Regions from separate parts of the Clostridioides sp. ZZV15-6383 genome, predicted to be linked through region 3. Evidence: riboswitches for the same ligand, from Rfam matches in the RefSeq annotation. Region 3 holds a riboswitch; each other region holds the start of a gene.
The links. Region 3 has a riboswitch for cobalamin ahead of KGF42_RS13005 (energy-coupling factor ABC transporter permease). Riboswitches for the same ligand answer to the same signal wherever they lie in the genome.

Region 1 (11,300 bases), on a different contig from region 3:
CTATAAAAGATATAGCCCAAGGTGATAAAGTTACTAAATATGGTGAGCATATAGGAGAAGCAAATCAGGAAATAAAAATTGGTCAACATGTACATATTCATAATGTTAGAAGTGTTAGAGAGGATTTGGATAAACAAGTTATGGTTAATATATAAAATAATAAAAGTTGGATTCATTGTTTTTAGTATTGAATAATTATCAAATAGAATTTTAGCTGTTTGATTAGTTAGTGTAAAAAAAGTTATAATACATGAAAATTACAGAAAGTATAGAGACTATTTTAGGAGGAAATCAGTATGAAATTTTATGGATATAAAAGACCAGATGGAAGAGTTGGTATAAGAAACCACATATTAATATTGCCTACTAGTGTGTGTGCATCAGATACAACTAGAATAATAGCATCACAAGTTCAAGGTGCAGTTACTTTTAATAATCAAAATGGATGTTCACAAGTACATTCAGACCAACAATTAACTATGGATGTTATGGCTGGTTATGCAGCAAATCCCAATGTATATGGTGTAATAGTTGTATCTTTAGGATGCGAAAATTGTCAAAATGATTTGGTAGTTGATGCAATAAAAGAGAGAACAAATAAACCAATAAAAACTCTTGTAATACAGGAAGAACATGGAACTTTGAAAACTATAGAAAAGGCTGTTCGTTATGCTAGAGAAATGGCACAAGAGGCTTCTTTACTTAGAAAAGAAGAATTTCCAATATCTGAGCTTATACTAGGAACTGAATGTGGTGGGTCTGACCCAACAAGTGGATTAGCAGCAAATCCACTAATAGGTGAATTAAGTGATAGACTTGTTGACTTAGGAGCAACATCAATTTTAAGTGAAACTACTGAATTTATAGGTGCAGAACATATATTAGCTAGAAGAGCAGTAAATGAAGAGGTAAAAGAAAAAATATTACATATAGTACATAGATATGAAAATTCGTTAAAATTGGTTGGAGAAGAAGTTAGAGAAGGTAATCCATCTCCTGGAAATATAGCTGGTGGTTTGACAAGTTTAGAAGAAAAATCGCTTGGCTGTATACATAAAGGAGGACATAGACAAATAAGTGAAGTATATGATTATGCTAAACAGATTGATAAGAAAGGTCTTGTTATAATGGATACACCTGGAAATGATGCTTCATCTGTTGCTGGTATGGTTGCTGGAGGAGCTCAAATAGTAGTGTTTAGTACAGGAAGGGGAACTCCATCAGGAAATCCAATAGCCCCAGTAATAAAAATAACTGGAAATAAAATAACTTTTACAAACATGGAAGATAATATGGATTTTGATGCTAGCCCAGTTATATATGGTCCACAGACAATGGAAGAACTAACAGATGATTTGTTAGATATGGTTATAGATGTAGCAAATGGAAAACAATCAAAAGCAGAGTCTCTTGGATATACTGAAATGGCAATAGCTAGAGTATGTAACTATGTATAAGATTTAAGTAATAGGTTGATTACATAGAATTTTAATATAAGGGTGAGGTTATGAAGTTTATTAGTTTTACTGAAGGAGAAAATGAGTATAAAAAGATTGGAGTTTTTTCTAAAGATGAGTTATTTATTATAGATATTAACTCTTTAAATCTTAGTAATTCTTTTAAGGATTTAAATGATTTGATTCAAAATATATCTCAAGACGATATTATGAAGTTAAAATCTATTATAAATGAAGGGATATTCTATAATTATAACGCTTTTGAGAGAGAAAGATGTACTATACATGCTCCTATAGAAAAACCTATACATGATATTTTATGTGTGGGAGTGAACTATAAAGACCATCTTGAAGAAACTCAAACTTACTTTGATAATAGTTTTGAAGAGCCCCAAAAAACAGTATATTTTACAAAACGTGTGACAAGAGCGATAGGTCCAGAAGATGAGATAGATGGTCATTTTGATATAAATAATCAACTAGACTATGAAGTTGAACTTGGAGTAGTAATAGGTAGGACAGGTGTTAATATTAAAAAAGAAGAGGTCGAAGATTATATCTTTGGGTACACTGTTATAAATGATATTTCTGCTAGAAAGTTGCAAAGAGAGCATGTTCAATGGTTTAGAGGAAAGGGATTAGATACATTTACATCTTTAGGACCATGTATCCTACATAAAAGTGCAATTTCTTTTCCTATAAAACTTAAAGTATGTAGTAGAGTAAATGGTGAAGAAAGACAAAGTTCTAATACAAGGTTATTCATATCAGACATTTCAGATATAGTTTCAGAACTTTCAAAAGGTATGACTTTAGAGGCTGGAGATATTATAGCTACTGGTACACCTTCTGGAGTTGGGATGGGCTTTTCACCTCCACGATATATGAGTAGTGGAGATGTAATTGAATGTGAGATTGAAAGTATTGGAATTTTAAGAAATCACATTAAGTAAATGTTTTAATATAGCTAATATTAAGGCAGAATCTGAATGTATTAAATGAACATATTAAAATAAATTTTAGGAGTTTAAATTATGAAAGCAGAATTTTTGACACCAGTTGTTACAATATTTGATGAAGAAGGAAATTTAGATAAAGAAGGAAATAAAAAAGTATACGACTATCTTATAGATGGGGGTGTAGATGGTCTAGTTATAATGGGAAGTACTGGAGAGTTCTTTAATATGTCTATGGATATGCAAAAAGAACTTATAGATTTAGTAACTAGTCATGTCAATAAGAGAGTAAAAGTGTTTATAGGTACAAGTCGTATGTGTGTAGATGAATCTATAGAGCTTTCAAACTATGCACATAATAGTGGAGCAGATGGAGTTATGATAATAAGCCCTTATTATTTCTCTCTTGATGATGATAGCATTGAGATGTTTTATAGTGAGATAGCTAAAAATACAGAAGCTGAAATATATTTATACAATTATCCAGATAGAACTGGTTATGATTTAAGTCCAGAGCTTACATTAAGACTTGTAAGAAAACATAAAAACATAGTTGGATATAAGGATACAGTAACCTTGATGGGACACACTAGAGATTTAATAAATACTATGAAAGCAGAGTTCCCGGATTTTAAGATATATAGTGGTTATGATGAAAACTTTATACATAATCTAATGTCTGGAGGAGCAGGTTGTATAGGTGGACTATCAAATTTAATTCCAGAAGTTTGTTCTAAATGGGCTGAAGCTTATAACAGTAAAGATATGGATAAGGTTATAGAAATTCAAAAATATATCAATAAAGCAATGGATTTTTACTTAATAACAAATCCATTTATACCAGCAATGAAAAAAGCTATGACTATCAGAGGATTACAAATAAGCGATTATATGACTGCCCCATTTATAAAACCAAATGAAAAGCAAGTATGTGAAATTAAAAAATTGATGAATGAATTAAATATATATTAACTACTTAATTAAATATATTAACAAAAAAAGAGGGTTTTAAACTGATTTTTATAATCATTTTAAACACTCTTTTTTTATATATGTTAAATCAATCTTGCAAAGTAGTCAACAATAAACTACAATTATCTTAATAAAAATTAAATTAAATAATACTAGGGTACTATATTAGTTTAATAGGGAAAGTGATGTAAATTCACTACAGCCCCCGCTACTGTATACGGATACAAAATCAAAATCCACTGAAATTTATAAAAAATTTTGGGAAGGATGATGGAGGAGAAGCCGTGAGTCAGGAGACCTGCCCAGTATTACATAGGTGCAATTTAGGGTGGAGATTGTACTTTATAATAAAATGAAATATCAATTCATTTTTTGTAAAGTTGATATATAAGCTTCTCCTTATTAAATTAGGAGAAGTTTTTTATTTTATTAAAGTTTTTAGCCACTCATAAAAAATAAAATATTGGAGTGAAAGAGATGAAATTTAAATCAAATGTTTTAAAGCAGTTTTTTTTAATTGTTATGGTAATTTTTTTGGTAGGAGGTCTTATAGGATGTAGTAAAGATGATAAAGATAATACACAAGTTAGTAGTGGTAAGAAGTTAGAATTAAAATATGCAAGTGGATTTAGTGTTGAATATTTAGAAGATGGAATTAAAAAAGTAACTGATGGAGATAATCGAGAACTAATTTTAATCCCTAAGAAGATTAAAATTCCTGCAAAGTATAAAAATTCTAATATAGTTAGAACACCTGTGGACAATGTATTAATAGCATCTACAACACAAGCTTGTTCTCTAAGAACAATAGATGAACTAGATAGTATAAAAGCAGTAACAACAGAAGAACAGTATTGGACTATTAAAGAAATTAAAGATTTAATGAAAAATGGAAAGATACATTATGTTGGTTCAAATTTAGCACCAGATTATGAAAAAATAGTAGACTTAAATCCTGATTTAACTATAGTGAGTAGTGGCTTATCAGAAGCTGATACAAAATTTATTGACAAACTAAAAGAATTAGGGCTTAATTATGTTGTGGATAATGAATATAAAGAGCAAAATCCATTTGGAAGGATGGAGTGGACAAGCTTAATAGCTGCATTTTATGATAAAGAAGATATAGCTACTAGTGAACTAGATAAAACAGTACAAAGAATAGAAGAGGTAAGTAACAAAATAAAAAATAAAACTAAGCCTAAAGTTGTATGGGCATCTGTATATGAAGGAAATGCTTATATAGCACCTAAAGACTCATATGTAGACAATATGATAAAAATGGCTGGTGGAATAAATGCATGTGCTTCAATAGATTCAAATGAAGGACGAGTGAGCATTGAGCAATTACATGAAGTTGCAAAGGATGCAGATATATTTGTATACTCATCAAGTTCAGATTATGCACCAAACTTAGATTCTATAAAATCTAGTGCACCTATGTTGGCTGATTTGGATGTTGTAAAAAATGGAAACCTATGGGTGTTTGCTCCAGATTATTATCAATCAGTAGATAAGACAGACGAATTAATAGTAGATTTAGTTGAGATGTTTCATCCAGGAACTACAGGTGAAAAAATCAAACATTATATAAACTATGATAAATAGTATATAAGACGACACTAAAAGATAGGTTTTATAGAGTTTAGTTAATATAGTTTTGATAAGAGGAGTATATAAATGGATTTTATCAATAAAATTAGAATAAGGAATACTACAGTATTTATAGCGATAATTATAGGTATGATACTTACTTTTTTAGTGTGTGTAGCATTTGGTTCTGTAAAAATTGAATTTAAGGAAATAATAGATGTTGTATTAAGAGGTATGGATAATACAGAACATTATAAAATAATCTACAATATAAGAATCCCTAGAGTACTTGCAACTATGGTAGGTGGAGCCTGTCTAGCCGTATCAGGTATCTTACTACAGATATTTTTCAAAAACCCAATAGTTGAACCATATATATTAGGTGTATCTTCAGGTTCTACTTTGTCAGTAGCACTTATGATTTTGGGGGGGTATACATTGGGATTTGAAAGTATAAATTCAATGAGTATATTTGTGGCAGCATTTATAGGAGCTCTGATTGTAATGTCTATAGTCATTCTATTTGCAAATAAGGTAAAGAATATAACAACTCTTTTAATAATAGGAATTATGACTGGATATGTGTGTAGTGGTATAACAAATGTGTTACAATCATTTGCAAATAGTGAAAAATTAAAGGAATTTACTGTGTGGTCTATGGGGAGTTTTTCTGGATTTACATGGGAAAAGGTAGAAATACTTATAATAGTTGGTATGTTAGGTCTTTTGATGACTATCTTCATAATAAAACCTTTAAATGCTTTTTTACTGGGAGAAGAATATGCAAAAAGTATTGGTATAAATATAAAATTTTTTAGGGTTTTGATAGTATTTATATCTAGTATACTAGCTGCAATAGTATCAGCATTTGCAGGTCCTATAGGATTTATTGGACTTGCAGTACCACAAATTTCAAAATTGATATTTAAGACATCAGATAATAGAGTTTTAATACCAGTGGTAATATTTTTAGGAAGTATAGTTACAGCTCTTTGTGATTTGATATCAAGAGTAATTTTATCACCAGTAGAATTACCAATAAGCACTATAACATCTTTATTAGGAGCTCCAATTGTAGTGATGCTATTGATGAAAAGGAAGGATAGGACTTAGATATGTTGAAAACTAATAATTTAAGTGTAGGATACAATAACAAAGTAGTTGTAAGTGATATAAATATAGAAGTAAAAAATGGAGAAATACTATGTCTTTTGGGAAGTAATGGAGCTGGAAAAACTACCCTATTGAGGTCCTTATCTAAACTTATAACACCAATAAAAGGTGAGATATATTTGAATGATATAGATGTAAATCATATATCCAGAAAAGAATTATCAAAAAAAATGGCTTTAGTACTTACAAATAGATTATTAGGTGACTTAATGACTGTACAAGATATAGTCAATATAGGAAGGTATCCGTATACAGGATTTTTTGGGAGTCTATCTAAAAAGGATTTAATAATGGTAGACGAAGCATTGGAGTCTGTAGATGCATTACATTTAAAGAAAAGATATTTTGATGAACTAAGTGATGGAGAAAAACAAAAGGTGTTGGTTGCAAGAGCTCTCGTTCAAGAACCAGAAATAATTATATTGGATGAGCCGACAACTCATTTGGATATAAAACATAGATTGGAGCTCATAAACATACTAAAGAAACTAAGTAAAGAAAAGTTAATATCAGTAATACTTTCACTACATGAAATAGATATAGCATTAAAAAGTTGTGATAAGGTTGCTCTTATAAAAAATAATAAAGTCATAGCTTATGGTCAACCTGAAGATGTAGTAGATGAGGATATTATAAATTCGCTTTATGAGTTGGATGATAAAAATTTTAATAGTCTTTTAGGTGCAGTAGAAATTAGTAATAAATCTAAAAATGAAGTTTTTATAATTGGTGGTGGGGGTAAAGCAACTCCAATTTATAGAGCTTTTACTAAAAAAGGTATAGGTCTATACTCTGGAATAATACATGAAAATGATATTGATTATGAAATTGGTAGAACTATGGGCATAAAGATGTTTACAGAAAAGCCATTTGAGTTGATAAGCGATGAGAGTTTCGATTTGGCCATTAAGAGCCTAAGTAACTCTAAGGTTATAATAGATACTGGATTTAATGTAGGTGAAATAAACAAAAGGAATATAGATATTATAAAAGAGGCTTTGAAGTTAAATAAAAAAGTTTATTCTTTTAGAAATAGAGATGAGAGTCATAAGTATTATAATAATCTGTACAATAATATAGAATATATAGATAAAGTTTCCCAAATGGTAGATAGTATTAATATGAATAATTTACTATAACCTTCAAAATAAAATGTACTTGTGAAATATAAAAAGTGGGTGTCTCAAAATGAACTGTTTAGTTCATGAGGCACTCTTTTTTGTATGAAATCAAATATATTTTCATCATTTCAACAATGAAAAAATGCTTATCTCTATTTTGAGACAGCCCCTTTTTTATTATTTATGTATTTTATATATGTCATTATAAAAAGAAGTTACTTTACAAATAACCTATAGCTTCCTCTCTAGTTAAAAAAAAGTGAATTCCTGTAGTTGATTCTTTCCATCTATTTTCATTAAAATCTTCAGCTACAATCGTTTCTCCTACTCTATATATAAAATTTTCATCAGCATATGCACGAGCACTTTTAAAAGATTCTTTACCATCTATACTTGTAATTGACAGTACTTTTGCTTTATCACATCTACAAGCATTTGATGTAGCAGATACTCTTTTTGCGTCACTAGGTATTAATAATTGTACCATTCTAAAATTAAAACATTTTTTATAGCCTATAAATGCTCCTGTTTCAGGACAGTACAATTTAAAAAAACGAGTACTTTCATCTGATATTATTCCATCCAAAGTAGCATATTCTAAATTGGAGTTTTCTAAATTAGCACCACTTAAGTCTGAGTTAGATAAATCACAAAATCTAAAATTAGCACCACTTAAGTCTGCTTTTTTTAGTATGGAGTTTTTTAGTGAACAATTTGAAAAATAAGAGTTGTTAAAATTAGAATTTTCTAAATCGGCCTCTTCTAAGTTTAAATCAATAAGGTCAGACCATGAAAAATCAATATTACTTAAACAGTATCCTTTTAAATCCATATTTTCTAACTTTACTTCTCTTAAATCTGCTCTTTCTCCATCATTATTGTTCTTAAGCCATTGGTAATGTTTTTTAAGTATTTTTTTAAGTTCTTGTTTGGAGATATCTCTCATAAAAATCACCTTCATGAATTTATTTTTATACCTTTAGTAGCAAAATAGATATATATTTAATTATATAACAATAAATAAAAAACTTCTAAATAATATATAAAATATCATCTTTAAAATACTTTTTTTCAATATATTAGAATATATTTTTAGACTATTTAGAGATAATTTACATTTTTAAACATGTCATAATAAGCTTGTATTGTTTTATATTTGAGCTGATAAAAATTTCTTTAAACAAAAATAATATCAGTTATACAATAATAAAAGTTTAGATATAAAAAAATTTGTGTATATACTATATGTAGTATATAATAGATAAAACACTGACTATATGTAGTGCTTTTGTTTTTTAAAAATACTTATTATATTGATAAGATTATATGTTATTTATAAAATTCAAACTGATAAGGACTAAAAGAAATAATAGGCAAATTAAATGAAATTATAGCACAAGATTATGTTAAAAGGACGGTAAATAATGAATTGGATAGAGCTTAACAATCAAGTGATAATTAAAAATGAACAAGGTAAGTATCAACTGGAAAAGGACAAGGAAGCCTTAAGTAGTTACATAGAAGAGTTTATAAAACCAAAGTTGAGAAGATTTAATGACTTAGAAGAAAGATTAAAGTACTTAATGGATGAAGGTTATTATTCAGAAGAAGTAATAAATAAGTATAGCATGGATTTTATTAAAAAAATGTATAAGTTTATTGAGAAATATCAGTTTGAATTTCAATCATATATGAGTGCAAATAAATTTTATCAAAATTATGCATTAAAAAGTAATGATGGAAAAGAAATATTAGAAACATATAATGAGAAAGTATTAATTGTAGCTTTAACATTAGGAAATGGTGATGAGAGTCTAGCTATGAGTTTGACAGATAAAATAGTAAAACAAGAGTTTCAACCAGCTACACCAACATTTTTAAATGCTGGAAGAAAAAGAGCTGGAGAGATGGTATCATGTTTTTTATTATCTGTAGAAGATAGTACAGAAGGCATATCATATGCTATATCTTCATCAAATCACTTATCAAAGATTGGTGGAGGAGTTGCACTAAATTTATCTAAACTTAGAGCATCAGGTGAATCTATAAAAGATATAGAAGGTGCAGCTGGAGGGGTTGTTGGTGTAGCTAAAATGTTGGAGCAATCCTTTAGTTATTTTAATCAAATGGGAGCTAGACAAGGCTCTGGGGCAGTTTATCTTACTGTATTCCATCCTGACTTTGAATTATTGATGGATACAAAAAAGATAAATGCAGATGAGAAAATAAGACTTGCTACATTATCACTAGGAGCTATAATACCAGATAAATTTATGGAGTTGGCAGAAAAAAATGAAGTAGCATATGCTTTTTATCCTCATACTGTGTACAAGAAATATGGAATTTCTCTTGATGAGATAGAAATGAATGAATGGTATGATAAGTTGGTTAGTGATGATGATATAAGAAAAAAAGAAATAAATCCTAGACAGATGTTGACTAAAATAGCACAGATGCAACAAGAAAGTGGATATCCATATGTAGTATACATAGATACAGCTAATAGAGAACATACGTTAAAAGATGTTGGAATGGTTAAGATGTCTAACTTATGTTGTGAGATATTTCAATATCAGACATCCTCACAAATAGAGGGTTATGGAGGCAAAAATGAATGGGGACAAGATATAAGTTGTAACCTAGGTTCTTTAAATATAGCCAATGTTATGGATAATAAGACTATAGAAAGTACGGTTGAGACAGCAATAAGAGCACTGTCTTTTGTAGCAGATAGTACAGATATAAAGCCAGTACCAACAGTAAGTAACAGTAATAGTAAGTCTCATTCTATAGGATTGGGGGCTATGAATTTACACGGATATTTAGTAAGAGAAAATATTTTGTATACTTCAGAAGATGCTATAGATTTTGCTAATGTATTTTTTGCAATGGTTAGATATTATTCAATTAAAGCATCAATGAAAATAGCTATAGAAAAAAATCAAACCTTTGAAGGATTTGATAAATCAGAATATGCTAAAGGAAGAAAAAGTAAAGTACTATCAAAATATTATAAGAAGTCTTATTTACCTAAGTCAGATAGGGTGAAGTCGTTATTTGAAGGTATACATATACCTACAAAAGAAGATTGGATAAGTTTGTTAGATGAAGTAAAAGAAAAAGGTATATATAATGCGTATTTGATGGCAGTAGCACCAACTCAAAGCATTAGTTATGTTCAAAATGCTACATCAAGTATAATGCCAATTACTGAACAAGTGGAAGTAAGAACGTATGGAGATTCTACTACAATATATCCAATGCCATTTTTAACAAATGATAATATGTTGTATTATCAATCAGCATATAGAATGGATATGAGAAAAGTTATAGATTTAGTAGCAACAGTTCAACAACATGTTGACCAAGGTATATCCACGACACTATTTGTTACAGATGAAAAGACAACTAGGGATATAGCTAGACATTACATATATGCATATAAAAAAGGTCTGAAAAGTTTATATTACACAAGAACAAAGATGACAAGAGACACTCACGAGTGTCTAGTATGTTCAGTATAGGGAGAGAAGTATATGACATTTAATTTACATAAAATACATAATGCAGTTAACTGGAATAGAGAAGAAGATGGATTTACACAGGCTTTTTGGGAACAAAATGTAAAACAATTTTGGCTTCCTGAAGAAATATCTGTTTCTAAAGACATCAAGGTATGGAATGAACTAAGTGATAAAGAAAAAGAGTTATATAAAAAAGTATTGGGTGGATTAACATTATTGGATACAAAACAGGGGAATAATGGAATTCCATCTATGATGAGTTTAACAGAAAACTTACAAAGAAAAGCTGTCTTGTCTTTTATGGGGACTATGGAAGAAATACATGCAAAAAGTTATTCTTCTATATTTATGACTCTACTTTCTAACTCAGAAATAGATGAGTTGTTTGAATGGATAGAAACAGAACCAACGTTACAAAGAAAGGCTGATTTAGTTTTAGCTCAATATGAAAATACTACAAATCAAGAGGGGTTATACTTATCAATGGTTACAAGTGTATTTTTA
Region 2 (11,300 bases), on a different contig from region 3:
CTGTGTGGAGTTGGAGTAATAAGTAAATTTGTAGGGGCAGATGTTGTAGCTGTAGATGTAGGAATAAACTGTGATGAAAAACTAGATGGAGTGTTAGATTACAAGATAAGAAAAGGGACATCAAATATGGCAAAAGGTCCAGCTATGAGTAAACAAGAAGCTATTAGATGTTTAGAGATAGGTATTGAAATAGCAGAACAGTGTATAGAAAAAGATTATAAGGTTATTGGTATTGGAGAGATGGGTATAGCAAATACTACTCCAAGTACAGCAATAATATCTGTAATTTCAGGGCGTGACCCTTTAGAGGTTACTGGTATAGGTGCAGGTCTTAAGAAAGAGAGACTAAAACATAAGGCTGAAGTAATTAGAAAAGCTATTGAAATTAATAATCCAAATCCAACTGATGGAGTAGATATTTTATCTAAAGTAGGTGGATTTGAAATAGGTTCAATGGCAGGTGTTATATTAGGATGTAGTGCTAATAGAATTCCAGTAGTAATTGATGGATTTATTTCTTATGCAGCAGCATTAATTGCATATAAGATAAATCCAAAAACTAGAGAATATATGATAGCATCTCATTTGTCAGCAGAATCAGGAACTAAAAGAGCATTAGATATATTGAAGTTAGACCCTCTATTAAATATGGATATGAGGTTAGGTGAGGGAAGTGGAGCTGCTTTAGCGTTTAATATAATAGAAGCTTCAAATTATACTTACAAGAATATGGCAACTTTTGATGAAATTGACATGGGAAGATAAATATAAAAATTTAATATGTAGGAGTGTTTTGATGAGTAAAATTATTCTAGTAACAGGAGGAGCTAGGTCAGGAAAGAGTAACTTTGCAGAAAAACTATGTTTGGACAAGCATAATAATACAGCCTATATAGCTACTTCTATTCCATTTGATGATGAAATGAAAGATAGAGTAAAAAAGCATCAAGAGAATAGACCTAGAAACTGGAATACATATGAAATATATGAAGATATATATTCCATAATTGAAGAGATATACAAAGAACATGAAACTGTTATACTGGATTGTGTAACATTATTAGTAAATAATCTAATGTTTAAACACAATCCAAATATAGAAGACTCTACTCAAGAAGAAATAAATAAATTAGAAGAGTACATAAAAGAACAAATTAGTAAACTTATTGAAGAAATAGAAAAAACAAATCTATACTTTGTATTTGTGACGAATGAATTAGGTATGGGAATTGTTCCTGGGAATAAACTTAGTAGGATATATGCTGACATTGTAGGTCGTATAAATCAATATATAGCATCAAAAAGTAATGAAGTTTATTTTGTAGTTAGTGGAATACCCATGAAAATAAAGGAGTAGTATGTGACTATGAAAAGATTTATTTTAATACTACAGTTTTTGACAAGGATACCTATAAAATTAAATGTAGGATTTGATGATGAATTTTATAAATCAATAGTATATTTTCCACTTGTAGGTTTTGTCATAGGTATATTAACCTATTTAGTAGGATGGATTTCTATGCTTTTATTTGAACCATTTATAGCTTCTATAATAATAACTCTAGCTGGTGTCTTAATTACAGGAGGACTTCATATAGATGGATTAGGAGATACATTTGATGCAATATACAGTTATAGAGATAAAGAAAAAATGCTTGAAATAATGAAAGATTCAAGATTGGGTACAAATTCACTTTTAGCAATTATGTTTGTACTTTTATTAAAAATTGGATTTATATACAATATAATAAGTAATAATTCATTATGGGTTATAATTTTTATGCCAATGATTGCAAGGCTAGGAGTAATGTTATTGACATATAAAACTGTGACTCCAAGAGAAAAAGGAATGGGAAATTTATTTATAGGAAAATTGACTACAAGTATGTTAATAACAGCTATAATATACACATTATTAATAGTTGGTCTTATTACTAAATTTATATTCTTATTACCTAATATAGTGTTGATTAAGGTATTAGGTTCAGTTATAGTAGTTTTTATATTTATAATATTATTTAAAAAGCATATTTATGCAAAAATTGATGGAGTAACAGGAGATATATTAGGCTGTGGAATAGAACTTTCAGAGCTTGTATATTTGATTTACATATATTTGTTAATTTTTATGTTTTTTTAAACTAAAAAGTGGTGATAATATGATAAGATTAATATTAATAAGACATGCACTGACAGATGATAATAAAAAAGGAAAATTGTCAGGTCATATAAATAGTTGTATTAGTGAAGAGGGTGAACTGCAAATAAATAAAATTACTAGATATTTAAGTCATGAAAAAATAGACAAGATTTATACAACACCATCTACACGTACTAAAGATACAATAAAAAAAATATCAAAATTGAAATTATTAGAAATAGAAGAAAAAGAAGCTCTAAGAGAAATTAGTTTTGGAGACTTTGAAGGAATAACTTTTGAAGATATTAAAATCAAATATCCAAGTGAGTTTGAAAAAATGATAGAAGAAGGTAGTAACTATAGATATCCAAATGGAGAAAGTTTGGTAGACTCTTATGAAAGAGTGGCAAAAGAAATTGATAATATAATTTTAGAAAATGATAGTAATTCAGATACAAAAACAATACTTGTATGTTCTCATGCAGGAACAATAAGAAATATAATAACACACTTGATTTCTGGTAGTTATAAATATCACTGGAACTTTAAAATTGATAATGCATCTATTACAGTTTTAGAAGTTGATAGTGGATTTGCTGTAATAGATAAAATGAATTTTACAGACTTTATATAATTTAATCAAAACTAAATATTACAATATGTACTTGTAATATATCTGTAAAATTAACAATGAAAATAGAATATTAGATTAAAATTAGGTTCTTAATTAGATGTTAAAAGGGAAAAAGGTTAGATGCCTTTGCAGCCCCCGCTACTGTGAAACCAACGAAACTATAAATACCACTGTCAATTTGATGGGAAGGTTATAGAAGTAGGATGAAGTTAAGCCAGGATACCTGCCTAATTTAATTTAAAACAAGAGGTCTTCGGGGTGAAAGATTTTTAATTAATATATATAAAAGTCCTATCTTTAGAAGTATTAGGACTTTTTTTAATTTGTCTTTTAGTAAATTTTAACAAGGAGGGATGGAAAGTGGGGAAAAAAATAATGCTACAAGGAACAGCTTCAAATGTAGGTAAAAGTGTATTAGTAGCAGGATTATGTAGAATATTTAAGCAAGATGGTTACACTGTTGCTCCTTTTAAGTCACAAAATATGGCTTTAAATTCTTTTATAACTAAAGAAGGGTTAGAAATGGGAAGAGCACAAGTATTTCAAGCGGAGGCTGCAAAAATAGAGCCAATAGCTGATATGAATCCAGTTTTATTAAAGCCTTCTGGAAATAATAAAAGTCAAGTTATTGTAAGAGGTAAAGTTGTGGGAGAAATGCCTTCTTCTAAGTATCATGACTATAAATTGGAGTTAGTAGATGTATTAAGGGAAACCTTTAACAGCTTGAATTCAAGATATGATATTGTAGTTATGGAAGGTGCAGGAAGTAATGCAGAAATAAATTTAAAAGATAGAGATATATCTAATATGGGTATGGCAGAAATAGCTGATGCACCTGTAATAATAGTTGGAGATATTGATAGAGGTGGAGTATTTGCATCATTAGCTGGGACAATGCTTCTATTAAATGAAGACGAGAAAAAAAGAGTAAAAGGTGTAATAATCAATAAATTCAGAGGGAAAAAAGAACTTTTACAAGATGGTGTAAAGATGTTAGAAGACATCATAAAAGTACCTGTCATAGGAGTAGTCCCTTATACAGATATAAAAATAGAAGATGAAGACAGCGTAACCACTAGATTTAAGAAAAAAATGGATAAAAGTGATATACACATAGAAATAATTAGAACTCTACATATGTCAAATTTTACAGATTTTAATATATTTGAAACACAGGAAGATGTAAGTATTAGATATGTAGACTATGGAGAATCTTTGGGAAATCCAGACATGGTAATAATACCTGGAACTAAAAGTACTATAGACGATTTAACATATATAAGAAAAAGTGGTCTTGAGTCACAAATTAAAAATTTACATAGTCAAGGTAAATTGATATTTGGTATATGTGGTGGATATCAAATGTTAGGTAAAAAATTAAAAGACCCTTATCATGTTGAAAGTGAAATTGAAGAAGTTAATGGAATGGGTCTTTTAGATACAGAAACAATATTTGAGAAAGAAAAGACTACAACACAGGTAGAGGCTACCATTATTGAATGTAGTAGTGAATATATGAATGACCTCAAAGGTAAGAAAGTAAAAGGTTATGAAATTCATATGGGTATTACAAATCGAGGTAATGATGTAAGAAGCTTAGATTTGATAACCAAAAAACTGGATAAAGAGGTTAATTATACTGAAGGAAGTGTAAATAAAGAAGGGAATGTAATTGGGACTTATCTTCATGGAATATTTGATGAAATAAGTTTTACAAGAGCAATTTTAAACAATATAAGAAAGAAAAAAGGCTTAGAAGAATTAGAAAGTAAAGTAAACTCTTTTAATGAATTTAAGGATAAAGAGTATGATAAGTTAGCTGATTTTTTAAGAGAACATTTAGATATAGAAAAAATATATGAGATTATGAAATAAGGGTAACTTTTATTTATAATTTAGGTAGGAGGTGTATTATGAAAAAAATTTTAATTGCGGGTACTAGTAGTGGAGTAGGTAAAACAACAATATCATTAGGAATAATGCAAGCTTTGGTTAAGAGAAATATGAAAGTACAGCCATATAAAGTAGGGCCAGACTATATAGACCCTTCATATCACACTTTTATAACTGGAAGACATTCCAGAAATTTAGATTCTTATATGCTAGATGATGAAAAAATAAAGTATATAGTAAATAAGTCCTCAAAGGACGCAGATATTTCAGTAATAGAAGGTGTTATGGGGTTATATGATGGATTTGGAATAGATTTAGATAATTGTACAAGTTCACATACTTCAAAGGTACTAAAATCACCTGTTATATTAGTTATAAATGGAAAATCTATGGCAGCGTCTAGTGCTGCTATGGTACTTGGATATAAGGAACTAGATAAAGATGTAAATATAAAAGGTGTCATAGTAAACAATGTAAAGACTAGTAGCCATTATCAAATAATCAAGAGTTCTATAGAAAAGTATTGTAATGTTGAAGTGTTGGGGTACTTTCCTCCAAATAATAAATTTTCTTTAGAATCTAGACATTTAGGATTAGTTCCTAGTGTAGAAATGAAATCATTAAGAGAAAAATTTTACACTCTAGCAGATGAAATTGAAAACTATATAGATATTGATAGAATAATTGAAATATCAGAAAGTGACGAATTTGAGAGTGATTTTGATTTTCAAACTTTGATAGAAAATAATAAAATAAAAGAACACATTAATAATAAATCAATAGCTATAGCATATGATAAAGCATTCAATTTTTATTATAGAGAAAATATAGAGCTATTAGAAGAACTTGGGTTAGAAATAAACTACTTTAGTCCTCTTGAAGATACATCAGTACCAAATTCAGATTATATTTATATTGGAGGAGGTTTTCCAGAGATATTTGGAAAAGAGCTAGAAGCAAATGAATCAATGAGAACTTCTATATTAGAAGCACATAATAATAACATACCTATTTATGCAGAATGTGGAGGGCTGATGTATCTAGGTGAGAAACTATTGAATCAAGAAGAAGAAGAATTTAATATGGTTGGTATATTCAGTGGAATTAGCAGGATGACATCTTCCTTAAAGAGATTTGGGTACTGTATTGGTGTAGCCAAGGAAAATACTCTTTTATCTAAAAAAGGGGAATCTATTAAAGGACATGAGTTTCATCATTCAATATTTGAAAGTGATGAAAAATGTGTATATTCAATGAAAAAAGAAAGGGATGGAAATATAGTAGAAGAGTGGGATGGTGGTTATAGTAAAGGAAACACTCTAGTTACATATCTTCATACTCATTTTTATAATAACTTAAGCTGTATAGAAAATTTTTTGAATAAAGGAAATGAGTAAATGAATATTTTATCTATTTATATAGGATATGTAACAGACTTAATTGTAGGAGACCCATATTCTTTTCCTCATCCAGTGAGATTTATTGGTAAACTTATAAATTTTACTCAAGGTATAATAAGGAAGGTATCTAAAAATGATAGGCAGTTAAAATTTGGTGGATTTATATTATGGTTTATAACTGTTGGAATAACATATTTAATAACTTATGCTATAGTGAAGTTATTTAGTTTTAATATATTATTGAGTATTGTAATAAATAGTTTTATAATTTATACAACACTAGCCACAAAATGTTTAAAAGATGAAGCATTGAAAATCTATAATGTATTAAAAAGTGAAGATATAGAAAAGTCTAGAATTCAGCTATCTTATATAGTAGGGAGAGATACCACCAGTTTAAGTGAGTCTGAGATAATAAGAGCAACTGTAGAAACTGTTGCGGAAAATACTGTAGATGGTATAATTGCGCCTATGTTTTATGCCTTTATTGGAGGAGCACCACTTGCTATGGCATATAAAGCTATAAATACATTGGATTCAACAGTTGGATATAAAAATAAAAAATATAAAGATATTGGTTTTGCTTCTGCTAAGATTGATGATATAGCCAATTATATACCAGCTAGAATATCTGTTATTCTTATGACGATTGGAAGTTTCTTTTTAAGTTATGACTATAGGAATTGTTTTAGGATTTCTATTAGAGATAGAAAGAATCATAAAAGTCCAAATTGTGCTTTTTCAGAAGGGGCTGTATCTGGTGCTCTAGGAATACAATTAGGAGGTACCAATGTTTATTTTGGGGAAAAAGTGTATAAGCCAACAATAGGGGATAAGCTTAGGGATATAGATAAAGAGGATATAATTAAAACTAATAAAATTATGTATGCATCTTCATTTGTATCTATGTTGGTATTTACACTAGTATATGTGTTATGTAGGATGATTTTAATTAACCTAATTATATAAATTATTGTTTGCTAACTTAAGGGGGACATAGATGAAGGATTTAGGGCATGGTGCCAATGTAGATGAAATGGCAAGATTATATGGGAAAGACCCAAAAGAAATAATTGATTTTAGTTCAAATATAAATCCAAATGTATTACCAAATTTAGAAAGATACATTTTAAGAGGATTAGAAGAGTGCAGGAATTATCCAGATATAAATTATACAAACTTGAGAGAAAATATATCAAAATATATAGATATAAATCCAAACTTTATAATACCTGGAAATGGTGCAACAGAAGTGATTTATTTGCTTATGAAGAGTATTAAAAAAAGATTAGCTATAATAAATCCGACCTTTTCAGAGTATAGAAGAAGTGCTGAGTTAAATAATCTAGATATTATAGATTTAGATTTAGATAATAATTTTCAACTTGATATAGATATAATTAAAAAAAACATTGAAAAATTTGATAGCTTATTTATATGTAATCCTAATAATCCTAGTGGCAATGTCCAAGATTTAAAGGAACTTGTTGATTTATTAGGTCAACATAATAAGGTGTTAATAATTGATGAAACTTTCATGGAATTTGTTGAAGATGAAAGTGAATATAGTTTGGTTAAGGACATAGAATTAAATGAAAATGTATTTATAATTAAAGCTGTGACTAAGTTTTTTGGTATGCCTGGTTTAAGGTTAGGATATGGTCTTACAAGTAACACCAACATTATGGACAAAATTTATGAATACAAAGAACCGTGGACTATAAATTCTTTTGCAGACATACTATCCAATTTTATTTTTAAAGATAAAGAGTATATTAAAAATAGTAAAGAGTATTACATAAAAGAAAGAAACTCTATGTTACAAGAGTTGAGAAACATAAGAAATATAAAGGCCTATGATACAGATGCTAATTTTATTTTGATAAAAATATATAAAAAAACAGCTAAAGAATTAAAAAAAGCTTTGTTTAAGCAAGGAAACATATTAGTTAGAGATGCATCTAACTTTATAGGATTAGATGATAGCTTTATAAGAGTGGCTATAAAATCTCATGAAGATAATAAAATTCTTATAGAAAATATGAAAAATTTATTGGGTGATTAAAATGAAATCTTATGGAGTATGCCCAGCATCTTGTGGAGAATTTGTACAAGGGATAATTGATAATGAAGAATATTTATGTTCATATGCAATAGATATGTATTCTAAGGTCTACATTGAAGAAAAATTAAGAGACATAAATTTGGGTAGATATAAGTCAAGATTAGCAATTGAAAAAGTATTTGAAAAATTTAATTTGCCTAAAAAAGATACTAAGAATATTTCTTTAAATATAAATAGTAAAATACCTGTTGGAAAAGGTATGGCAAGTTCAACTGCTGATATAGGAGCTACCATAAAGGCAACATTATCATTGATAAATAAAGAGTTAAGTAGTGAAGAGATTTCTAAATTAGCAACTGAAATAGAACCAACAGATTCTATATTTATAGATAAAAACAGTATATTTAATCCTCTAAATGGAACTGTTATAAAATACCTAGGAAATTTAACCAATGCAAAAGTTGTAATACTTGAACCAAATAAGGTACTGGATACTATGAAAATTAGGTTGAGGCAAGACTACAATAAGTTAAAAATAGAAAATAAAGAAATTATAAAAAAGTCATTTGCTCTTTTAGAAGAAGGATTAAAAAATGATAATTTATCTTTAGTTGGAGAGGCTTGTACATTGAGTAGTTTAGCGAATGAGAATATAGAAAAAAAAGAGTACTTAAGTGAAATAATAAAAATATCGAAAAAATATGGAGCATATGGAGTAAACATTGCTCACAGTGGAACGGTAGTAGGTATTTTAATTGATAAGTTTATAGATGATAAAAAGGTGATAGATGCTTTATATGAGTCTAACATAAACTCTGTATATAATAAAATTTATACACTAAACATAATCAATGGAGGAATTAAGGGGGAAATAGAATGGAATACATAAAGAATCCTATGAAAATAGAAGAAAAAAGTTTTGAATTGATACAAGAAATAATAGACGAAATTAGACCAGATTATAAATTTAAGAATAATATCGAAGAAAAAATAATAAAGAGAGCTATACATACTACTGCGGATTTTGATTACTTAGATATATTAAAAATATCAGAAGAAGCAGTTGATAGTATAATAGATGCATTAAAAAATAATGCAAGTATTTATACTGATACAAATATGGCTCTTAGTGGTATAAATAAAAGAAAGTTAGAATCATTAGGATGTAAGTATAAATGTTTAGTGGCAGATGATGAAACTGCAAAATTAGCTAAAGAAAAAGAGATTACTCGTTCTATGGCAGCAGTAGAAATTGCAGCTAAAGAAGAAGGAAGAAAAATATTCGTTTTAGGTAATGCACCAACGGCTTTATATAAAGTTATGGAGATGAAATCAGAAGGTAGATTAGATTTAGATGCAGTTATAGGAGTTCCTGTAGGTTTTGTAGGAGCGCAAGAATCAAAAGATGAAGTTGAAAAAACAGATATACCATATATAATATCTAAAGGTAGAAAAGGTGGCAGTAATTTAGCAGCAGCAATAGTAAATGCTATATTATATACTATGTAGGTACCTATATGGAAGAATATGTATATATAGATGGTAAAAAATATAGAAGAGGATATACTACAGGTTCATGTGCTACAGGTGCATCTAAGGCTGCTGTATATATGCTTATTACAAAAAATAAAATTGATACTATAAATATAGATACTCCTAAAGGGATACCATTATCACTAAAAGTTGATAATGTAAATATTTCTGATACCTTTGTCGAATGTTCCATAAAAAAAGATGGTGGAGATGATATAGATGCAACTCATACCATGGATATTTATGCAAGAGCTGAAATTGTATCTAAAAATGATAAGAACAAAGAGTATCTTACTCTAAAGGATATAGATAGTTTAAGTACCAATAGTGAGTGTCAAAGTGAACTCTATAAGTTTATTAGGGTTTATGGTGGAATTGGTATTGGTGTGGTTACGAAAAAAGGGCTCAGTGTAGATATTGGTAAGCCTGCTATAAATCCGACTCCGCTTAAGATGATAAATCATGAAATAAGAAAGCTCATAGGGGATAATTTTGAATTTATACTTGGAAATAATAAAGTTTTAAAAATAACAATCTTTGCTCCACAAGGAGAAACCATAGCAAAAAAAACCTTTAATCCAAGATTAGGTATAGTTGGAGGAATATCTATAATAGGCACAACTGGAATTGTTGAACCTATGAGTGATGAGGGATGGAAAAAATCTTTGTCTATAGAACTTCAAATGAAAAAAGAACAGGGTTTAGATAAAATAATACTGGTTCCAGGAAATCATGGAGAACAGTTTATAAGAGAAAAACTAAACTTGGACATTAAGTATGTAGTTAGGACAAGCAACTTTGTAGGTTATATGATTAAAGAAGCTCAAAGAATAGGATATAAGAAAATCTTAATGGCAGGTCATATAGGTAAATTCATAAAAGTATCTGCTGGTATTTTCAATACTCATAGTAAGGTAGCAGATGCTAGAAGCGAGATATTAGTAGCAAACTTAGCCTTAATGGGAGCTACATATGAATTTTTAAATAAAATAAATCAATGCCTAACTGCTGAAGAAGCTGTAGAGTTAATAAATAATAGTGAATATAGACAAGTATATAATATATTGAGTAATAAATGTAGAGAGAGAGTAAAGCAATACTTAAATGAAGATTCAGATGATATTGATGTGGAAGTAATCATGTTTTCAATGGATAAGTCTTTATTAGGTAAATCGGATAATACAGATGATTTAGTGGAGGTCTTTATATGATAAACATAATAGGTCTAGGACCTGGAAACTTAGACTATATAACAAAAAAAGGTGAAAATTTAATTTCCACTTCTGATGTATTAATTGGTGGTAAGAGGAATCTAGAATCTATAAAAAACTTTGAAGGAGAAAAAATAGTCCTAGATTCTAATTTGAGAGAAATTCTAGAGTATATAAATAACAATAAAGAAAAGCAAATATCAATAATAGCGTCTGGTGACCCACTAATATATGGGATAGGTAGATATCTATCTAAAAATATTGACAATAAGATGCTAAATATGGTTTCTGGAATTAGTTCTTTACAATATATATTCTCAAAAATATATGTTGATATGAATGATGTATATATTACAAGTAGTCATGGTAAAGTACCAGATTTTGATTACATATTATCACATAAAAAAGTATGTATGGTTACAGA
Region 3 (11,300 bases):
ATTTTAAAAAATGAATTTTCGGATGCAGATGAAGAGAAATTAATTCATTTTGCAGGGATATTTTTAGACTTACAATTAAAATCTCAAAATGGTGAGATATCTAGTAAAGCTATTGATTTACGTGGACTTATGGCATCTCTTAAGACTATAAGGAGAGGATTGAAACCAACTCTTGCAATTAATATGGGGCTTACAGGAAAGACTTTTGATATATACGAGAAAGAAATGGTTGGAGATGTAATTAAAACTAGAATACCTAGTAAATGGGAGAGTACAGATGTGTTTCCAATAAGTCATATTTAATATAGGTGAAATTATGAAATGGATATATGATGATTATGAATTTGAAAATAGAGCCAATAACTTATCTTGGACAATAGCTGGAGACTACAATGAAAATATAGATATATCAGAAAAAGATTATTCTTCAAAGGAAATAGGTCTGTATTTTGCAATAGTTGCAGGTGCTAGAAGAAAGTATGTTGATTGGGATATAGTTAAAAAATATCTTACAAATAGAATACGAAAAGGGTACAACAAAGATATTATATTGGGTCTAATTCAAGTTATATTAAATACAATAGTTGAAGAAAAGGCCATTAAAGATAGACCAGGGATAGAAGATATAAGAAAAAATGCTTATAAAGATATTGTTTCACGTTTTACCAAAATACATAATGACAATATTATGGATAAAATTAAATATGCGTTTATACTTTATAGCATGGGCAAACATCCAGCATTAGACAGTATGACTAGAAGGATAGTTAATGATATAAGAAATATAGATACGAATCAAGATATTATGGAGATTTTAAAAGCATTAGATGTTATATATTTAACTTATTTTGAATATATATTAAATGGAGAAGAAAGCAATTCTACATATGATGAAAATAATGTAAAAGATGTTGAAGTAAACTTTGATACATTTGCTGATTTTATGTATGAAGAACTTTATAGTGATGAAGAAGAAAATATTATTGAAAGTGATATAGACTCAATATCTTCGTCCATGCTTGTAGAAGGAATAGGAGATTTTGATAATTCTCAATCTAATAATTCGGCAGATAGAGTTATATATGTTGATGAAGATACTGCAAATAAAATATATTCAAAAATAGAACATTATTATGGAAAAACTTATTTAAGTAAAGGTGAAATTAAAAAGATTGAAACACAAAACTGTAGAAACGTTCATGAAGGTTGTAGAATACACTTTACAGATGGAGTTCTTAGAAGTGAATGTAATAATGTATTTCAACTAAAATATGTAACAAGACAAAAGGAAAATAATTTAGGAAAATTTAGAGAACATGCTAGAATGTATAGACAACAGATAAAGAGATTAAAAGAAAGTCTTGCTAGAATTTTAATAGAAGAAAATGCTAAAACAAGAGTATACTCTGATTGTGGTACTATCTTAGCAAATAGAGCTTGGAGAGTGGGTAGAAGTAATAATAATAAAATATTTTATAAAGATATAGAAAATGAAAAAGGTAAATATGTTATTGATATATTATTGGATGCAAGTGGCTCTCAAAGTAGAAATCAAGGAAATGTGGCAATTCAAGCTTACATAATTGCAAATGCTCTAACAGAAGTTGGAATACCAAATAGAGTTATGGGATTTTCTAGTTTTTTAGATTATACAATATTAAAAAGATTTAAAGATTATGATGATGGGATAAAAAATAGTGAAAATATATTTGAGTATTTTTGTGCTGGTAATAATAGAGATGGTTTGGCTATAAAATCTATATGTAGTGGTCTAATAAATAGAGATGAAGAAAATAAAATTTTGATAGTTCTTAGTGATGGAAGACCAAATGATGTAAAGATAGGAAAAAATAGTGAGAGAACCTTAAGAGGAGAAAAAGCTTATAGAGGGATAGTTGGTTTGAGAGACACAGCCAATGAAGTAAGAAAGGCTAGAAAACAAAATATATTGGTATTAGGAGTATTTACAGGTAAAGAATCAGAGCTTGAAGCTGAAAGATTAATATATGGAAATGATTTCATATATTCGAGAGATATAACTAGATTTTCTGATGTGGTTTCAATGTATTTAAAGAAGATAATTAGAAATTAATAAACTTACAAAAAAGAATTTATATACATAAAAATATAAAAATGAATAAAATCTGTAAAAAATGTAGAAATTTTCACAGAAAAGGTATACAATGATTTATATAGAAAATGATTTAAGAATAAGTTAAAAATTAAATATATAATATTATAGGTTCTTCAAGCAAGATTAATAGGGAAAAAGGTTGAATTCCTTTACAGCCCCCGCTACTGTGATGCAGACGAAACTTTTGTTAGCCACTATGATGATGGTTTTTTATATCTCATGGGAAGGAAGAGGAGTAGGAAGAAGCTAAGTCAGGAGACCTGCCTAAAATATTAAAGTAATTTCTTCGGGGATGGAGAAAGTTTCTTATAATAATTATACAGATATATTTATTTTATGTGTTTGTATTTGGATTGTGGAAAATTAGAAGCCTAACCATCGTGTTAGGCTTTTTTATTTTATTAAATAAATCAGACATTTTATTATTTATATTTTAATTATTGGAAAGGGAGAGAGGGGATACTAAGATGAAACAAAATATCAAATTGGGGATTATAGCAGCACTTATGTTAATTATTTTGACTCCAGTTACATCAAATGCAATGCACATAATGGAAGGTTACTTACCAGTAAAATGGTCTATAGCATGGGGAGTTATATTTATACCATTTTTTTTAGTAGGACTAAAATCAATTGGAAAAATAGTAAAACAAGACCCTAAAAAGAAAGTATTATTAGCTCTATGTGGAGCATTTGTGTTTGTATTATCAGCACTAAAAATACCTTCAGTAACAGGAAGTTGCTCACATCCTACTGGAGTCGGTCTTGGAGCGATAATGTTTGGACCAAGTGTAATGTTTGTTCTTGGAACTATAGTTTTAATATTCCAAGCATTACTATTAGCACATGGAGGAATAACTACTTTAGGAGCGAATGCTTTTTCAATGGCTATTATAGGGCCAATTATATCGTTCTTAATATTTAAGGTGTTAAAGAAAAAAGATGGAAATAATGCTATGCCAGTATTTCTTGCAGCAGCAATAGGAGATTTGGCCACATATACAATAACTTCAATACAATTAGCACTGGCTTTCCCAGACCCATCAGGTGGAGTTATGGCTTCTGCAATTAAGTTTTTAGGAATTTTCTTTATGACTCAAATACCAATAGCAATAGCAGAAGGTATACTTACTGTAATTGTATATAATTTAATTACAGAAAACGGAGAAAAAAGCATACTAGAAAATAATGATAAAGGAGTTAAAGTTAATGAGTGCTAAAACAAAAACAAAAACTAACATATTATTACTTTTATTAGTAGTGGCTCTTATTATATTTCCATTACTTGTTAACTCAGGTGCTGAATATGGAGGAGCAGATGGTCAAGCTGAAAGTGAAATTACTAAGATAAATCCAAATTACAAACCGTGGTTTAGCAGTCCTTATGAGCCACCAAGTGGAGAAATAGAAAGCTTATTATTCTCTGCACAAGCAGCTTTAGGTGCTGGTGTAATAGGATACATATTAGGTCTTCAAAAAGGAAAGAGAAGTTAATCATGCTTATAATTGATAAATATGCATATACAAATAGATTAAGTAAAGTAAATCCAAACAAAAAAGTAGCCATAGGAGTAATATTTTTGATTGCTTCTATGGTAATACAAAATATATTTATTTTAAGTGGAATTATGATTTTAATGAGTATTCTAGTTGTTTGTGTGGCTGGAATAGATTTAAAAAACTATTTAAAATTACTTAGAATACCAATGTACTTTTTATTTCTTAGTATAGGAATAACTCTTGTAAATATATCTTTTAATAAAGCAGACTTATTATATAGTTTTAAGTTTTTTAGTTTCAATGTAGGAATATCAAAGGCATCTATTGATATGTCTATTCATGTGTTGTTTAGAGCTATGTCTTGTTTGACTTGTGTGTATTTTTGTATACTTACAACTCCTTTTAATCAATTAATATTCTTCTTTAAAAAGTTGCATTTACCTGATACTTTTGTTGAGTTATCAATGTTAATATATAGGTTTATATTCATATTTTTAGAAGAATTTTCAGAAATATACAAGTCACAAGAGTTAAGATTTGGGTATATAAATTTAAAAACTTCATATAAATCCTTAGGAATTCTTGGAAGTATGCTGTACAAAAGACTTATGACAAGGTATGATGATATGTGTATATCATTAGACATAAAATTGTATGATGGTAAATTTCACATAGTAGGGGATAATGATGTTTAAAGTAAATAATTTAACGTATCAATATGAAAAAAATGCCAATGCATTATTGAACATTAATATGGATTTTTCAAAGGGAAATGTTATAGGTATAATAGGTTCAAATGGTTCAGGAAAATCAACATTATTTATGAACTTAATGGGGATATTAAAACCTACATCTGGAGAAATTCTTTTTAAAGAAGAAAAGTTAAAGTATGATAAAAAAAGTTTATACAATCTTAGAAAAAATGTAGGTATTGTGTTTCAAGACCCAGAAAAACAAATTTTTTATTCAAAAGTATATGATGATATAGCATTCGCAATGAGAAACATTGGTATGGATGAAAAAACAATTAAAGAGAGAATAAGCAAAGCTCTAGTAGCTGTTAATGGAATAGATTTTATAGACAGACCAGTACATTTTCTTAGTTATGGTCAGAAAAAAAGGGTAGCAATAGCATCAGTTATAGCAATGGAAAATGAAATTGTATTACTTGATGAGCCTACAGCTGGTCTAGACCCAGTAAGTACTAGGTCTATCGTAGATATAATAAAGGGATTAAATAAAAATAATATAAAAATAGTAATATCCAGTCATGATATGAATTTAATGTATGAAATATGTGATTACATATATGTATTGGATAAAGGGATTTTGATTGATGAAGGAAAGGCAGAAGATGTATTTATAAATGAAAATAATATAATACAAGCTGGCTTAGAATCCCCATGGTTGGTAAAAGTACATAAAAATATGAATTTACCTTTATTTAAGAAAGAAGAAGATTTGTATAAGTATTGGAAAGAAAGAGAACTTAATACAAACATATAATTAAGCCCTAAACCTATTTTTAAAAAATAGATTTATATATAATAACCCTTAACCTAGACCCCTTAAAGGTGCCTTATGATTCCCCAAATCATAAGGTTATTTTTTTGAGTAATAAAATAAATTGTATGGAAAAGTGTTATTTAATTGTAATATATTGGAAATAATCTATTAATATAATACATAATTATAATTTGAAGTAATTCATATTTTAGATTAAAATATATTTATGGCTGTTAACAGGAGGAGAAATATGAATTTAGATACATTAAATCCTGCTCAAAGAGAAGCAGTAGAAAAAACTGAAGGTCCAGTACTTATACTGGCTGGTGCTGGTTCAGGTAAAACTAAGGTATTAACAACAAGAATAGCATACCTTATAGAAGATAAAGGTGTACAAGCACCAAATATATTAGCTATAACATTTACAAATAAAGCTGCAAATGAAATGAGAGAGAGAGTTGAGCAAAACATAGGTCCTGAAACTAAGGATATGTGGATAAGTACATTCCATTCTTGTTGTGTTCGTATACTCAGAAAAGATATAAATAAGATTGGTTACAATAGGAGTTTTGTAATTTATGATTCTGCAGACCAAGTTACATTGGTTAAAGACTGTCTTAAAGAATTAAATTTAAGTGATAAGGTATTTGAACCAAAAGCAGTTATAAGCGCCATTTCAGGAGCAAAAGATAAGCTTTATACTCCAAAACAGTTTAAAGATATCAACATGGCAGATAATAGAATGGTTAAGATTGCAGATATTTATGCTCTATATCAAGACCGTCTAAAAAGAAATAGTGCACTTGATTTTGATGATTTAATACTTAAAACGGTAGAACTTTTCAAAGCTAATGATGAAGTATTAGCGTATTACAGAAGTAGGTTTAGATACATAATGGTAGATGAGTACCAAGATACAAGTAAAGCTCAATATGAATTGATAAAATTATTAGCGAGAGAACATCAAAATATTTGTGTTGTTGGAGATGATGACCAAAGTATTTATGGATGGAGAGGCGCAGATATAAGAAATATACTTGAATTTGAAAAAGATTATGATAATGTACATGTTGTAAAGTTGGAACAAAATTATAGGTCTACACAAGTTATATTGGATGCAGCCAATAAAGTCATATCTAATAATATAGAAAGAAAAAGAAAAAAGCTTTGGAGTGAAAAAAAAGAAGGAGAGCTTATAAAGATACAATTAACTGGTAGCGAAATAGAGGAGGCTGATTTCATTGCTGACTCAATTGCACAAATAGCTAGAAAAGAGAATAGACCTTATAAGGATTTTGCAGTACTTTATAGAGCAAATGCACAAGCAAGACCTGTAGAAGATGCTTTAAATAGAAGTCAAATTCCATACAATATATATGGTGGTACGAAATTCTATGAGAGAAAAGAAATAAAGGATTTATTGGCGTATTTAAGAGTTATTCAAAACCCTCAGGATGATATATCTATAAAAAGAATTATAAATGTTCCTAGAAGAGGTATAGGGCTTAGAACTATAGAAAAAATTGAAGACAGAGCTAATTTAAAACAAGAGAGTATATATTCAGTATTAATTGACATAGAAACAAATTCAGACATATCTACTAAGGCAAGAGCAAGTATAAGTGGATTTGTTGATATTATAGGTACTCTTAGAACTATAAAAGAAGTTTATCCTGTTAGTAAGTTAATAGAAAAAGTTTTGGATACCACAGGATATATGGATGAACTTGTAGAGATAAGAAACAAAAATGAAAAAGATTTGACTGGTAAAGGTGAGGAAGCTCAAGATAGAATTGATAATTTAAGAGAATTTATTTCTATAGCACTAGAGTTTGAAAGTAGTAGTGATGATACTTATGAAAATAAAGATTTAGAAACATTCTTAACTAGTATAGCACTTACATCTGAATCAAATGATGAAGAAGATAATGATAGGGTTTCGCTTATGACAATTCATACATCTAAAGGGCTAGAATTCCCTGTTGTGTTCTTAACAGGTATGGAAGAAGGATTATTCCCTATATCAAGAGCTATAAAATCTATGAGTGATTCACAAATAGAAGAAGAGAGAAGACTTTGTTATGTTGGTATAACTAGAGCTAAAGAAGAACTATATATGTCATTGACGGAGAAGAGAACATTATATGGTAAAACAAATGTTGCAATAGCTTCAAGATTTATGGAGGAATTGCCAGAAGAATGTATAGAACGATTGTACAAAGTAAAAAAAGAGTTGAGTTATTCTAAAGCAAATTATAATATGTTAGATAAATATACTAAAAAGTATATGAATACTATAAGTAAATCTAAGGTTGCAGATAAAGTTAATGCTACAATAAAAGATTCTAATAAAGAAACTAATCCAGATGATATAAAACTTGGTTCTAAAGTACATCATCCTAAGTTTGGGGTTGGGACAGTAGTTTCTATAATTGGTACAGATGTTACTATAGCTTTTGACCAACAGGGAATTAAAAAAATAAATAAAGAATATACAACACTAAATATTTTATAATGGAGGTAAACGAGGAATGGATAGTATAAACTTTGCTAAAAACCTGATAGACTTCATATATGATAGTCCATCATCTTTTCATGCAGTTGATAGTGCTAAGGAAATTTTAGATAAAAATGGATTTGAAGAATTGGTTTTGAATCAGAGATGGAATCTAAAAGTTGGTGGAAAATATTATGTTACTAAAAATTTATCTGCCATGGTAGCCTTTGTAGTAAATTCAGAAAATATAGAAAGAGATGGGTTTAGAATAATAGGTTCTCATTCAGATTCTCCTACATTTAGTATTAAACCAAACGCAGAAATAGAAGCTGAAAAATCTTATTTGAAGTTGAATACAGAGTGTTATGGAGGAGCAATATTGAGTACATGGCTGGATAGACCTCTTGGAATAGCTGGTAGAGTAGTTTTAAAAGGTGATACTATATTAAAACCAAACGAAAGACTTATAGATTTTAAAAAGCCAATTTGTATAATACCGAATTTAGCAATACATTTAAATAGAAGTATAAATGATAGTCATTCATATAACAAACAGAAAGATATGTTGCCTTTAGTTGGCCTGTTAAATGATACATTAGAAAAAGATAATTTTCTTTTAAAACAAATAGCATCTAATTTAGATGTAAATGTGGAAGATATTATAGATTTTGATTTATTTTTATATGAATTTGAAAAAGGAAGTTTAATAGGGGCTAATGATGAATTTATATCTATTGGAAGACAAGATAATCTTGCAATGGTACATGCTAGTTTGAATGCTCTTGTTAATACTAAAGGGCAAAATGGTGTAAATGTAATAGCTGTATTTGATAATGAAGAAGTTGGTAGTTCTACTAAACAAGGTGCAGATTCAAACATGTTGTTAAATATATTAGAGAGAATCTGTCTATCAATGAGTAAGGATAGAGAGGGATTCTTTGAGTCTATTTATTCATCTTTTATGATATCTTCGGATTTAGCTCATGCCATCCATCCAAACGTTCCAGAAAAACACGACCCAACTAATAAACCAGTTATGGGAAAAGGTCCAGTTATAAAGATAAATGCTAGTCAGGCATACACTAGTGATGGATATTCTATAGCTGTTTATAAAAATATATGTAAAGAAGCTAATGTTGAGTATCAAGAATTTGTTAATAGGTCAGATGAAAGAGGTGGAAGTACTATAGGTCCAATATCCTCTACTCACATAGATATACCATCTGTGGATGTGGGAAGTCCAATTTTAGCAATGCACTCTATAAGAGAATTAGGAAATGTTGAGGACCATTATAGTATATATAAAACATTCAGTAAGTTTTTTGAAATATAAATATAAGATAAACAATTTGGAGATGAGACTATGAAATTAGGATTATGCTTAGAAGGTGGAGGAGCAAAAGGGGCTTATCAAGCAGGAGTAGTTAAAGCCTTGTATGATGGAGGAATAAATAAATTTTATTCGATTTCAGGGACATCAATAGGAGCAATAAATGGATATTATTTATACACAGGCAATGTTGATAACTTGGAGAAAATGTGGACAAATATAAAAGATATCCAGAATGGAAATGTGAAAATAGTAAATAATACTGTGGATAATTCTCCTGCTATAGACAATTTAAGGGAACTAGATGATAGTAAAGTTGAAGAAATGAACTTTTATGTTAATTATGTTGAAGTTGATAATAAGGTAGTATCAGAAAAGATTGTTGATGTATCAAAAATATCTCGTAATGAAGCAATTGCAAGTATTTCATACAGTGGGTTGTTACCATCAAATCCAAATGCTACCCTTAGTTTTAAAGAACAATTTGTGAATGATGTGCAAGAAGGAATTTATGATGGTTTCAAATTAGATGGAGGTCTAATTAGGAGTGCATTAATTGAACCACTAATTGGGGATAATGTGGATAAAATTATTTTAATATCCACAAAATATAATTATGAGTTACCAGACGATATCAAAAAAATATATGATGAAAATAGAATCATCGTGGTTAGACCTAATACTCAGTTTGCACCTAAAGATACCCTTAATTTTGATGATGAATTTTGTAAAACTATTTATCATGAAGGATATGAAATAGGAAAAAATATACTTGATAGACTTTAAATTAGAGTATAATATAATAAATGTAATTATGTAATTTAACTAATGAAAAGGAAGGTAATAAATTATGGAAAATAACAATCCTATAGTAACTATAGAAATGGAAAATGGAAAAGAAATTAAAATTGAGTTATATCCAAATATAGCACCAAATACAGTTAAAAACTTTGTATCATTAGTAAATGAAGGATATTATAATGGAATAATCTTTCATAGAGTAATATCAGGATTTATGATACAAGGAGGATGCCCAAATGGTACAGGAATGGGGGGGCCAGGTCACTCTATAAAAGGTGAATTTAGTGGTAATGGATTTACTAACAATCTAAAACACGAAAGAGGAGTTATATCAATGGCTAGAACTATGGCACCTAATTCAGCCGGTTCTCAATTTTTCATAATGCATAAAAATTCACCACATTTAGATGGTCAATATGCAGGTTTTGGTAGAGTAATAGAAGGTATGGATACAGTTGATGAAATAGCATCAGTTAGAACGGACGCAGCTGATAAGCCACAGACTCCACAAATTATGAAATCTGTTACTGTAGAAACTTTTGGAATAGACTACTCAGATGTAGAAAAAAACTAAAACATATATAAAACTAGGTTAAGTTATAAATAAAAGTTAAAAATATATGTTGTTTAATGAAGATAAAGTGAAATGTTGTTATGTCTTTAGACAAATACATTTCACTTTTTTATTTGTTTTGCATGAGGGAAAATTATATATTATAGAATTTTAATTGAAAAATAAAGTTTGATTAAAAAAATTTTACTATGATTGTTTATATTTAAGTTTTGATATAATAATATATTAAATAAATAGATAAGATATGTGGAAAACACTTATTTCAGTATTTTTTGAATTTATTTTATTTACTTTAATTAAGAAAAACAAGTTTTTTTGTAATTTTTATTTACAAAAAAACATTGTTATGGTAATATCTTCTATTTACAATTTCATAACTTTGGTTTACAATAATAGAGACAATAAATCCTAAAAAACATAAGAAGAAAAAAGTGCTTAATATTTGAGAGAGACTGGTTTAGTTTACACCAGCTAGGCCAGTCAAGGAATAATTTAAAGTGTAATATATAATAATGAAAGAGAACATACTATTAGAATTTTCTAATAGTATGTTCTTTTTTTGTATAAATTAGTATTATTATATAAAAATTTAAGACAGTATATTTATAGTTCTGATGTAACTAAGTATGTATTTTAACATAGTATAATATAGACCCAAAATGGAGGGATTATAAATGAGAAATATTATACTTTATTTAAATGATGATACTTTTGTATCAAAAAAATATCCAGATAAAAACTTTAGCCTTTTAGAATATTGCTTGATAGGAACCAAATGTTTAAATACTTTTGTAGAAGAAAAGCTAATTACTTTTTTTAAAGTGAGAATACCAGATATATTAAAAGACAAAAATATATTAAAGGCAGAGTTATTTATTCATATTAATTCAAATAAGAATTGCATTTTTAATGAAAAAGTAGATATTGAAGTGAAAAGAATAAGTGAATATTATAATTC

Region 1: it holds a riboswitch for cobalamin, as region 3 does, so the genes downstream of both, KGF42_RS04715 (ABC transporter substrate-binding protein) here and KGF42_RS13005 (energy-coupling factor ABC transporter permease) in region 3, are expected to answer to the same signal.
Region 2: it holds a riboswitch for cobalamin, as region 3 does, so the genes downstream of both, KGF42_RS13450 (cobyric acid synthase) here and KGF42_RS13005 (energy-coupling factor ABC transporter permease) in region 3, are expected to answer to the same signal.

The regions. Positions count from the first base shown of each region.
Region 1 is NZ_JAGWCV010000007.1:85,398-96,697, reverse strand. It holds gene KGF42_RS04735 (UxaA family hydrolase) at 1-155, shown strand, start outside; gene KGF42_RS04730 (UxaA family hydrolase) at 297-1,457, shown strand; gene KGF42_RS04725 (fumarylacetoacetate hydrolase family protein) at 1,508-2,410, shown strand; gene KGF42_RS04720 (dihydrodipicolinate synthase family protein) at 2,492-3,385, shown strand; cobalamin riboswitch at 3,524-3,706, shown strand; gene KGF42_RS04715 (ABC transporter substrate-binding protein) at 3,863-4,993, shown strand; gene KGF42_RS04710 (iron ABC transporter permease) at 5,066-6,091, shown strand; gene KGF42_RS04705 (ABC transporter ATP-binding protein) at 6,094-7,290, shown strand; gene KGF42_RS04700 (pentapeptide repeat-containing protein) at 7,493-8,218, opposite strand; gene nrdE (class 1b ribonucleoside-diphosphate reductase subunit alpha) at 8,697-10,796, shown strand; gene nrdF (class 1b ribonucleoside-diphosphate reductase subunit beta) at 10,809-11,300, shown strand, end outside.
Region 2 is NZ_JAGWCV010000038.1:9,916-21,215, reverse strand. It holds gene cobT (nicotinate-nucleotide--dimethylbenzimidazole phosphoribosyltransferase) at 1-765, shown strand, start outside; gene cobU (bifunctional adenosylcobinamide kinase/adenosylcobinamide-phosphate guanylyltransferase) at 797-1,357, shown strand; gene cobS (adenosylcobinamide-GDP ribazoletransferase) at 1,367-2,140, shown strand; gene KGF42_RS13455 (histidine phosphatase family protein) at 2,160-2,774, shown strand; cobalamin riboswitch at 2,841-3,020, shown strand; gene KGF42_RS13450 (cobyric acid synthase) at 3,135-4,649, shown strand; gene KGF42_RS13445 (cobyrinate a,c-diamide synthase) at 4,688-6,064, shown strand; gene cbiB (adenosylcobinamide-phosphate synthase CbiB) at 6,065-7,036, shown strand; gene KGF42_RS13435 (threonine-phosphate decarboxylase) at 7,068-8,132, shown strand; gene KGF42_RS13430 (cobalamin biosynthesis protein) at 8,134-9,021, shown strand; gene KGF42_RS13425 (cobalt-precorrin-8 methylmutase) at 9,009-9,641, shown strand; gene cbiD (cobalt-precorrin-5B (C(1))-methyltransferase CbiD) at 9,650-10,876, shown strand; gene KGF42_RS13415 (cobalt-precorrin-7 (C(5))-methyltransferase) at 10,873-11,300, shown strand, end outside.
Region 3 is NZ_JAGWCV010000036.1:2,887-14,186, forward strand. It holds gene KGF42_RS12995 (AAA family ATPase) at 1-303, shown strand, start outside; gene KGF42_RS13000 (nitric oxide reductase activation-like protein) at 317-2,092, shown strand; cobalamin riboswitch at 2,224-2,417, shown strand; gene KGF42_RS13005 (energy-coupling factor ABC transporter permease) at 2,602-3,354, shown strand; gene KGF42_RS13010 (energy-coupling factor ABC transporter substrate-binding protein) at 3,344-3,628, shown strand; gene cbiQ (cobalt ECF transporter T component CbiQ) at 3,631-4,329, shown strand; gene KGF42_RS13020 (energy-coupling factor ABC transporter ATP-binding protein) at 4,322-5,140, shown strand; gene KGF42_RS13025 (DUF3553 domain-containing protein) at 5,391-7,655, shown strand; gene KGF42_RS13030 (M18 family aminopeptidase) at 7,672-8,970, shown strand; gene KGF42_RS13035 (patatin-like phospholipase family protein) at 9,001-9,753, shown strand; gene KGF42_RS13040 (peptidylprolyl isomerase) at 9,818-10,342, shown strand; gene KGF42_RS13045 (DNRLRE domain-containing protein) at 11,017-11,300, shown strand, end outside.